DNA from 2 places in the Streptomyces griseochromogenes genome. Region 1 is predicted to be linked to the other one. Evidence: riboswitches for the same ligand, from Rfam matches in the RefSeq annotation. Region 1 holds a riboswitch; the other holds the start of a gene.
What was found. Region 1 has a riboswitch for ZMP and ZTP ahead of AVL59_RS04975 (glycine hydroxymethyltransferase). Riboswitches for the same ligand answer to the same signal wherever they lie in the genome.
Positions count from the first base shown of each region.

Region 1 (4,408 bases):
CGACTTGTCCTTGAACTGGGTCATGCGGCTCGCCTCGCCGAAGCCGGTCAGGCAGTTCATGATCCAGGCGAGCTGGGCGTGCTCGGGCACATGGCTCTGCACGAAGAGGGTGCACCGGTCCGGGTCCAGGCCCGCGGCCAGCAGCTGGGCGGCGGCCAGGCGGGTGTTGGCGCGCAGGTCCTTCGGGTCCTGCGGGACCGTGATCGCGTGCAGGTCGACGACCATGTAGAAGGCGTCGTGGGACTCCTGCAGGGACACCCACTGGCGGACGGCGCCGAGGTAGTTGCCGAGGTGGAACGAACCGGCGGTGGGCTGGATGCCGGAGAGCACGCGGGGTTGGTCAGCGGAAGCCATGTTTTTCATTGTCTCAGAGAGCTCGGGGGGTTCGGCGCATGGGGAACTGCGGGCCGTTGGTGGTCGCGCGCGCAGTTCCCCGCGCCCCTGAGTCGGCTGCCTCTGAGGGCGATGATCAGCCCAGGTCGATTTCGGGGTAGAGCGGGAACGCCGCCACCAGGTCCGTTGCCCTCTGGGCGATCTCCTGGGACACCTTCTCGTCGAGGACGTGGGCCGCCTTGGACGGGGCGCCCGACTTGGTGGTGCCCGGCTCGGCGGTGGTGAGGACGCGGTCGATGAGACCGGCGACCTCGTCCATCTCCGCCGTGCCGAGACCTCGGGTGGTCAGGGCGGGGGTGCCGATGCGGATGCCGGAGGTGTACCAGGCCCCGTTCGGGTCGGCCGGGATGGCGTTGCGGTTGGTGACGATGCCCGAGTCGAGAAGGGCGGCCTCCGCCTGACGGCCGGTGAGGCCATAGGAGGTGGCCACGTCGATCAGGTTGAGGTGGTTGTCCGTGCCGCCGGTGACCAGGGTGGCGCCGCGGCGCATCAGCCCCTCGGCGAGGGCGCGGGAGTTGTCGACGATGCGCTGGGCGTAGTCCTGGAAAGCGGGCTGCCGGGCCTCGGCGAGGGCGACCGCCTTCGCGGCCATGACGTGCGGGAGCGGGCCGCCGAGGACCATCGGGCAGCCGCGGTCGACCTGGTCCTTGAGGGAGTCGTCGCACAGGACCATGCCGCCGCGCGGGCCGCGCAGGGACTTGTGGGTCGTGGTGGTGACGATCTGGGCGTGCGGGACCGGGTCGAAGTCGCCGGTCAGGACCTTGCCGGCGACCAGGCCCGCGAAGTGGGCCATGTCCACCATCAGCGTCGCCCCGACCTCGTCGGCGATCTCGCGCATGATCCGGAAGTTCACGAGCCGGGGGTAGGCCGAGTAGCCCGCGACGATGATCAGCGGCTTGAACTCGCGGGCCTGGGCGCGCAGGGCCTCGTAGTCGATCAGGCCCGTGGCCGGGTCGGTGCCGTAGGAGCGCTGGTCGAACATCTTGCCGGAGATGTTCGGGCGGAAGCCGTGGGTGAGGTGGCCGCCGGCGTCCAGTGACATGCCGAGCATGCGCTGGTTGCCGAAGGCCTGGCGGAGCTCGGCCCAGTCGGCCTCGGAGAGGTCGTTGACCTGGCGGACGCCGGTCTTCTCCAGGAAGGGGGCCTCCACGCGGTCCGCGAGGACGGCCCAGAAGGCGACCAGGTTGGCGTCGATGCCGGAGTGCGGCTGAACGTAGGCGTGCCGGGCGCCGAAGAGCTCCTTGGCGTGCTCGGCGGCCAGCGACTCGACGGTGTCGACGTTGCGGCAGCCGGCGTAGAAGCGGCGGCCGATCGTGCCCTCGGCGTACTTGTCGCTGAACCAGTTGCCCATGGCGAGCAGGGTGGCCGGGGAGGCGTAGTTCTCGGAGGCGATCAGCTTGAGCATCTCGCGCTGGTCGGCCACCTCCTGGCCGATGGCGTCGGCGACGCCCGGTTCGACGGCGCGGATCACGTCCAGGGCGGCGCGGAAGGCGGTGGACTCGGTCGACAGGGGCTCGGGCATGGGGACCTCCGGACGGCGTGCGTACAGCGTTCACGTTCGGCCCAGGCGCACGGCACAGTTTCCCGCTCGGGCCGCTCCCCGATGGTCTGTCCCATCCCAGCGCGCCAGTCACGGCCCGCTGATCAGCCTACCGGGCGCGCCGGAACGCGCAGATCCCGCGTCCACCATGCGAGCGAGGATAGGAAGGGGGCCACCGTCCTAACCGGGAGAGGCCGTGACCACTGCTGAAGACCTCATCGCCGCCGCCGACGCGCACTGTGCGCCCACCTACCATCCGCTGCCCGTCGTCGTGGCCACGGCGGAGGGGGCCTGGATGACGGATGTGGAGGGGCGGCGGTATCTGGATCTGCTGGCCGGTTACTCGGCGCTCAACTTCGGCCACGGCAACCGGCGGCTGGTCGAGGCGGCCAGGCGGCAGCTGGAGCGGGTGACGCTGACGTCCCGAGCCTTCCACCACGACCGGTTCGCGGCGTTCTGCACGGAGCTGGCCGAGCTGTGCGGCATGGAGATGGTGCTGCCGATGAACACCGGCGTCGAGGCCGTGGAGAGCGCGGTGAAGACGGCCCGGAAATGGGGGTACCGGGTGAAGGGGGTGCCCGCGGAGATGGCGAAGATCGTGGTCGCGGGCGGCAACTTCCACGGCCGTACGACGACCGTGATCAGCTTCTCGACCGATCCGGAGGCCCGGGCGGACTTCGGGCCGTACACGCCGGGGTTCGAGATCGTGCCGTACGGAGATCTGACCGCGATGCGGTCGGCGCTCACCGAGAACACCGTCGCCGTGCTGCTGGAGCCGATCCAGGGCGAGTCGGGGGTGATCGTGCCGCCGGCGGGCTATCTGCCCAGGGTGCGGGAGCTGACTCGCGAGCGGAACGTGCTCTTCATCGCCGACGAGATCCAGTCGGGCCTCGGCCGGACCGGGCGGACCTTCGCGTGCGAGCACGAGGGCGTCGTACCGGACATGTACGTGCTCGGGAAGGCGCTGGGCGGCGGGATCGTGCCGGTGTCGGCGGTGGTGTCGAGCGCGGCGGTGCTCGGGGTGTTCCGGCCGGGCGAGCACGGGTCGACGTTCGGCGGGAATCCGCTGGCCTGCGCGGTGGCGCTGGAGGTGATCGCGATGCTGCGCTCGGGCGAGTTCCAGGCGCGGTCGGCCGAGCTGGGGGTGCGACTCCACCGCGAGCTGGGCTCCCTGCTCGCCACGGGCCGGGTGACGGCGGTGCGGGGGCGCGGGCTGTGGGCGGGTGTGGACATCGCGCGGAAGGTCGGCACCGGGCGGGAGGTGTCGGAGCGGCTGATGGACCGGGGTGTGCTGGTGAAGGACACCCACGGGTTCACCATCCGGATCGCTCCGCCGCTGGTCATCTCCGAGGAGGATCTGGACTGGGGGATCGCCCAGCTGGGCGCGGTCCTGGGGGCCTAGAGGATCACGTGCGGCAGGAAGCGGGCGTACTCGTCGGTGATCAGGCCCGAGGACTCGCGGATGCCGAGGCCGGCCGGCTCGTCCTGGACGACCCAGGCGCCGAGGACGACGTGGTTGCCGTCGAAGGTCGGCAGCGGGGCGAACTGCTGGTAGCAGCAGGGTTCGTCGCGTACGACCGCGGGTGCGCCGGGCTCGTGGACGGTCACGCCCGCACCCTCGCGGCCCAGCAGGGGCTTCGCGACGTAGCCGCCCGCGTCGGCCAGCTCGCGCGGGCCGTCCAGGTAGGCGGGCAACAGGTTCGGGTGGCCGGGGTACAGCTCCCAGAGGATCGCCAGCAGGGCCTTGTTGCTCAGGAGCATCTTCCAGGCGGGTTCGATCCACAGGGTGCTGCCGGTGCCGCCGCCGTTGTCGAGGGTGTCGAGGACGTGCCCGGCGAAGTGGTCGGTGGTCAGCCACTCCCAGGGGTAGAGCTTGAAGATGCTGCGGATGAACCGCAGTCCGTTGTCGACGAAACGGCCGGAGAGGGTGTCCCAGCCGATCTCCTCCATGGAGATCCAGTCCGTGTCCAGGCCGGCCTGCTCGGCGGTCTCCTTCAGGTAGGCGACCGTCATCAGGTCCTCGCCGAGTTCGTCGGCGGAGGAGTGCGCGAAGTGCAGGGGGCTGCCCGGCGGGAGCAGCCCGGCCTGCTTCCGCCAGGCGTCGACGAGGCGTTCGTGCAGGGAGTTCCACTGGTCGGCGCCGGGGAAGCGCTCCTCCATCCAGAACCACTGCGGGGAGGCGGCCTCGACCAGCGAGGTCGGGGTGTCCGCGTTGTACTCGAGCAGCTTGGCCGGGCCCGTGCCGTCGTACCGCAGGTCGAACCGGCCGTAGACGGACGGCAGTTCGGCGCGGCGGCGCCAGGCCTCGGTGACGGCCTCGGCGATGCGCGGCTCGGTGATGCCGAGGTCGGCGAGGCGGTTCTTCGCCACGATGTGCTCGGCCGCGGCGAGGCACATGCGGTGCAGCTCCTCGACGGTCTCCTCCAGCGCCTCGATCTCGTCCAGGCCGAAGACGTAGTAGGCGCTCTCGTCCCA
Region 1 covers NZ_CP016279.1:1,046,331-1,050,738, reverse strand. Annotated here, with positions in the region: gene trpS (tryptophan--tRNA ligase) at 1-363, opposite strand, end outside; gene AVL59_RS04975 (glycine hydroxymethyltransferase) at 470-1,915, opposite strand; ZMP/ZTP riboswitch at 1,948-2,037, opposite strand; gene rocD (ornithine--oxo-acid transaminase) at 2,130-3,335, shown strand; gene AVL59_RS04965 (glutathionylspermidine synthase family protein) at 3,332-4,408, opposite strand, start outside.

Region 2 (4,408 bases), 3.1 Mb from region 1:
CTCGTGATCGCCCTCGACGCGGTGCTGGGCGGTGCGAGCACCCCGCGGGCCGTCGCCGCGCCGCGACCGCTGGCCGTCCACGTCCCCTCCGTGCCCGTGCCGCTGACCGAGATGGTCGCCCTTGCCGACGCTGCCGCGTCGGGCGGGTCACCGGGCCTGCGCAAGGGCACGCACGTGCAGTCATGGAGCCTCAGCCTGGGCGACGACGTGCCCCCCGTCACGCTTCCCGAGGAGCGGGTGGTGCGCTGGAGGGCGGACGCCACCCACACCGAACTGGTCGTGGCCACCGACCCGCGCAGGCCCGGCCGTCCGGTCCTCACCGACGAGGGCGACGCCCCGCACCTGGTGGCGGACGGCCATGTGATCAGCCGGACCACATACCCGCCGATGTGGAGCGACGCCCCGCCCGAGGCAACCCCGCCGCACACCGCGGCGGCCCTGAGCGCCTACCTCACCGAGATCGCCCGTCCCCAGACCGACCGCGGCACGGCGCCGCTGAGCACCCCGGAACTCTTCGACGCCGTCGCGGAACTGCTCGACCACTGGACCCTCGGCGCCCACGAGTCGGCCGCCCTCGTCCGGCTGTTCGCCGAGGCCGAGGGGCTGCGGCCGGCCGGCGAGGTGACCGACCGCCTCGGCCGCCCCGGCAGGGCCTACGTGTACGACAGCGGCGGTGTCCGGCGCATGCTGATCCTGGAACCGCGCACCGGTGCCGTCCTCGGCATGGAGGACACCTCCACCAAGGACGACCCCGCATACGGACTGAAGGCCGGCGACGTCATGGGCTACAGCGCCTGGATGCGCTGATCACACTCCGAGCTGCCGGGCGGCGGCGGTCACGGTCTGCTCCAGCAGCGTGGCGATCGTCATCGGGCCGACACCGCCCGGCACCGGAGTGATCAGGGAGGCCCGCTCCACGGCCGAGTCGAAGTCGACGTCGCCGATGTTGCCGGGGTTGTAGCCCGCGTCGACGACGACCGCGCCCGGCTTGATGTCCTGCCCCCGGATCAGCTTCGGCCGCCCGACGGCGGCGACCACGATGTCGGCCTCCCGGACCGCGGCGGACAGGTCCTGGGTGCGGGAGTGACAGTACGTCACGGTCGCGTCCCGGGCGAGGAGCAGCATGCCCACCGGCTTGCCGAGGATCGCGCTGCGGCCCACCACCACGGCCCGCTTCCCGGCCGGGTCGACGTCGTACTCGTCCAGCAGCCGCAGGATGCCGCCGGGCGTGCAGGACACGAACCCCGGCAGGCCGAAGCTCATCGTGGCGAAGGAGGCGAAGGTGACACCGTCGACGTCCTTCTCCGGCGCGATCGCCTCGAACGCGGCCCGCTCGTCCACGTGATCGCCGACCGGGTGCTGGAGCAGGATGCCGTGCACGGCCGGGTCGGCCGACAACTCCCGCAGGGTGCCGACGAGTTCGGCGGTGGTCGTGGCGGCGGGCAGCGCCACGTGACGGGATTCGATGCCGGCCTTGCGGCAGCGGTTCTGCTTCATGCGGACGTAGGTGACCGACGCCGGGTCCTCGCCGACCAGCACCGTGGCCAGACAGGGCGCGCTGCCCGTCCGCTCGGTGAGATCGGCGGCCCTCTTCGCGGTCTCCTCGACGACGCGGCGGGCGAGTGCGGTGCCGTCCATGAGGCGGGCCTGAGTCATGTGCGCTCCTGAGCTGGTTGACCTTCATCGCCCAGGCGCGCGGCATCGACCTCGGGCCGCTCCCCGGTGGTACTCCACCTCAGCGCCAGTCACGGCCCGCGTACAGCCTAACCGAGACGGCGCGACCCGAACGAAACCCCGGGGCGGGACGCCACAGAGGCGGTAGGTCCTCTCGCCACGGTCCGCCCCGGAGGAGTCATGCGACGGCGACCGACCGTAGCGTCGGGCCGGGGAGACGAGGGGAGACGTGTGATGACCCGTGAGGGTGGTTTACAGATCCCGTTTCGTGTGAAGGAGCTGGCCCCAAGTCGCTTGTAGGTCAAGTGTGTTGTGCGATGAGTACACACGACATGAGCACTCCGGACGTGAGCATTCCGAGCACGAGGGCGACGGACGCGCTGCCCTCACGGCGCGCCGTGGTCACGGCGACCGGTGCCTCGGCGCTCTCCGCCGGACTCACCGCCGCTTCCGCCGCGCCCGCGACCGCGCTGAGCCCGGCCACCGCACCTTCGACGGCACCGGCCGCGGCGCCGCCCGGCACCGATCCCCGCGCGTACACCACGGTCGCCCGCGCCATCTGTGTCTACGACGAGCACGACAGACCCCTCGTACCGGCCTACCTGAAGGTCATCGAGAACGGTCTGCCCGCCAGCCGGGCCAAGGCGACCAAGAAGGTCCTGATCGTCGGGGCCGGACCGGCCGGTCTGCTCGCCGCCGACCTGCTCCACCGGGCAGGCCACGAGGTCGTGGTGATCGAGGCCAACGGCAACCGCGTCGGCGGGCGTATCAAGACGTTCCGCAAGGGCGGTCACGAGAACGGGGAGCAGCCCTTCGCCGACCCCCGGCAGTACGCCGAGGCCGGGGCCATGCGGCTGCCCGACAGCCACCCCCTGCTCATGGCGCTGATCAAAAAGCTCGGCCTCCCGCTCCAGGAGTTCTACCTGGTGGACGTGGAGGTCGAGAACCCGACGAAGAAGGCCAACCGCGCCTGGATCCACGTCAACGGCGTTCACATGCGCCGGGCCGACTACGAGAAGAACCCCGAGAAGATCAACGACACCTTCGGTGTCACGGGCCCCGACCGCACGAAGACCGCGTCCGCCATCCTCGCCGACGCCCTCGAACCCGCACACCGGCTCATCCGCGGCAAGGAGGGCACGGCCCTCGTCGACGGATGGGCCGAGGTCCTCAAGCGGTACGGCCACTGGTCCATGTACCGGTACCTCACCGAGGTCGCCGGACTCGACACCAGGACCATCGACCTCGTCGGCACCGTCCAGAACCTGACCTCACGCCTGCACCTCTCCTTCACGCACAGCTTCCTGTCCGCCGCGCTGATCGACCCCAAGACCAAGTTCTGGGAGATCAAGGGCGGCACCGCGCTGTTCGCCGACGCGCTGTACGCGCGGGTGAAGGGGAAGGTACGGCTCGACAGGCGCGCCGTACGTGTCGAACGGCGCGCCGGCAAGGTCTGGGTGCACACCGTCTCCGAGGACTGCCGGACCGGCGAGGGCGGGGTCACGGAGGTCTTCGACGGCGACGAGGCGATCATCACCGTCCCCTTCTCCGGACTGCGCCACGTGACCTTCGACCCTCCGCTCGGCTACGGCAAGCGCCGGGCCGTCACGGAACTGCACTACGACGCCGCGACCAAGGTGCTGCTGGAGTTCTCCCGGCGCTGGTGGGAGTTCACGGAGGCGCAGTGGAAGGAGGCGCTGAACTCCATCGAGGACAACCTCTACGACAAGTACGGCAAGGGCTCGGTCCCACCGGGCCGGTACCTCGGCGCCCACAAGTCCGTGAAGGACCTGGGGGTGACGATCCCCGACGAACTCAAGAAGTGCTTCGCCGCGTTCCGGTCCGTCACGGGCGACCCGGCCGCCACCCACATCCGTGGCGGCGGCAACGTGAGCGACAACGCCAACCGCTTCATGTACTTCGAGCACGCGCACCCTCTGGAGGGCAGCGACGGAGGCATCGTGCTCGCCTCCTACAGCTGGTCCGACGACGCCCTCAAGTGGGATGCCTTCGCCGACGACGAGCGGTACCTGCGCGCTCTCGCCGGAGTGCAGGCCGTCTTCGGCCGCCGATGCGAGGTCTTCTTCACCGACAAGTGCAAGACCCAGTCGTGGATGCGCGACCACTACGCCTACGGTGAGGCCTCCGTGCTCCTCCCCGGCCAGCACACGGAACTGTTCCCCGACGTCCCCGCATCCGAGGGGCCGCTGCATTTCGCGGGGGACCACACGTCCATCAAACCCGCCTGGATCGAAGGCGCACTCGAGTCCGCCGTCCGGACGGCCTTGCTGGTCCACACGGGCTGACCGGGGGCAGGGCGGTCATACGGCGCGCTGTTCGCAGCGCCGACCGGAGCAGGCAGAAGGACGCCTGCAGACCCGCCGCGGAAACGGGCCCCCGCCGCCGGGCGGGGGCCCGGCCCAGCGCCGCACGGGCCGAGAAGGTCCAGGTCAGCCGAGAGCTGACCTGGACCCTCGCGACCTTCCTCGCTACTCGTCCCATGCCTGGACCAGGATCTGTTCGACGATCTTGCCGTCCCGCAGCGTGATCATCGACTCGGCGAGGACACGGGTCCCGTCCGCGTACCGGCAGGACTCGCTGTAGGCCGCGTGGTCGCCCTGGACGACGCACCGGTCCAGCTTGTGCGTCATGTCGCGGCTGTAGACGTCGTCGAGCATCTGCCGTATCTCGCTGCGGCCGTGCAGGACCTTGGGGTGGCTCGGCTGGGTGTTGC
Region 2 covers NZ_CP016279.1:4,195,624-4,200,031, forward strand. Annotated here, with positions in the region: gene AVL59_RS17770 (CU044_5270 family protein) at 1-807, shown strand, start outside; gene AVL59_RS17775 (bifunctional 5,10-methylenetetrahydrofolate dehydrogenase/5,10-methenyltetrahydrofolate cyclohydrolase) at 808-1,656, opposite strand; ZMP/ZTP riboswitch at 1,679-1,759, opposite strand; gene AVL59_RS17780 (flavin monoamine oxidase family protein) at 2,007-3,980, shown strand; gene AVL59_RS17785 (nuclear transport factor 2 family protein) at 4,164-4,408, opposite strand, start outside.
Region 2: another riboswitch for ZMP and ZTP. It lies ahead of AVL59_RS17775 (bifunctional 5,10-methylenetetrahydrofolate dehydrogenase/5,10-methenyltetrahydrofolate cyclohydrolase); the one in region 1 lies ahead of AVL59_RS04975 (glycine hydroxymethyltransferase).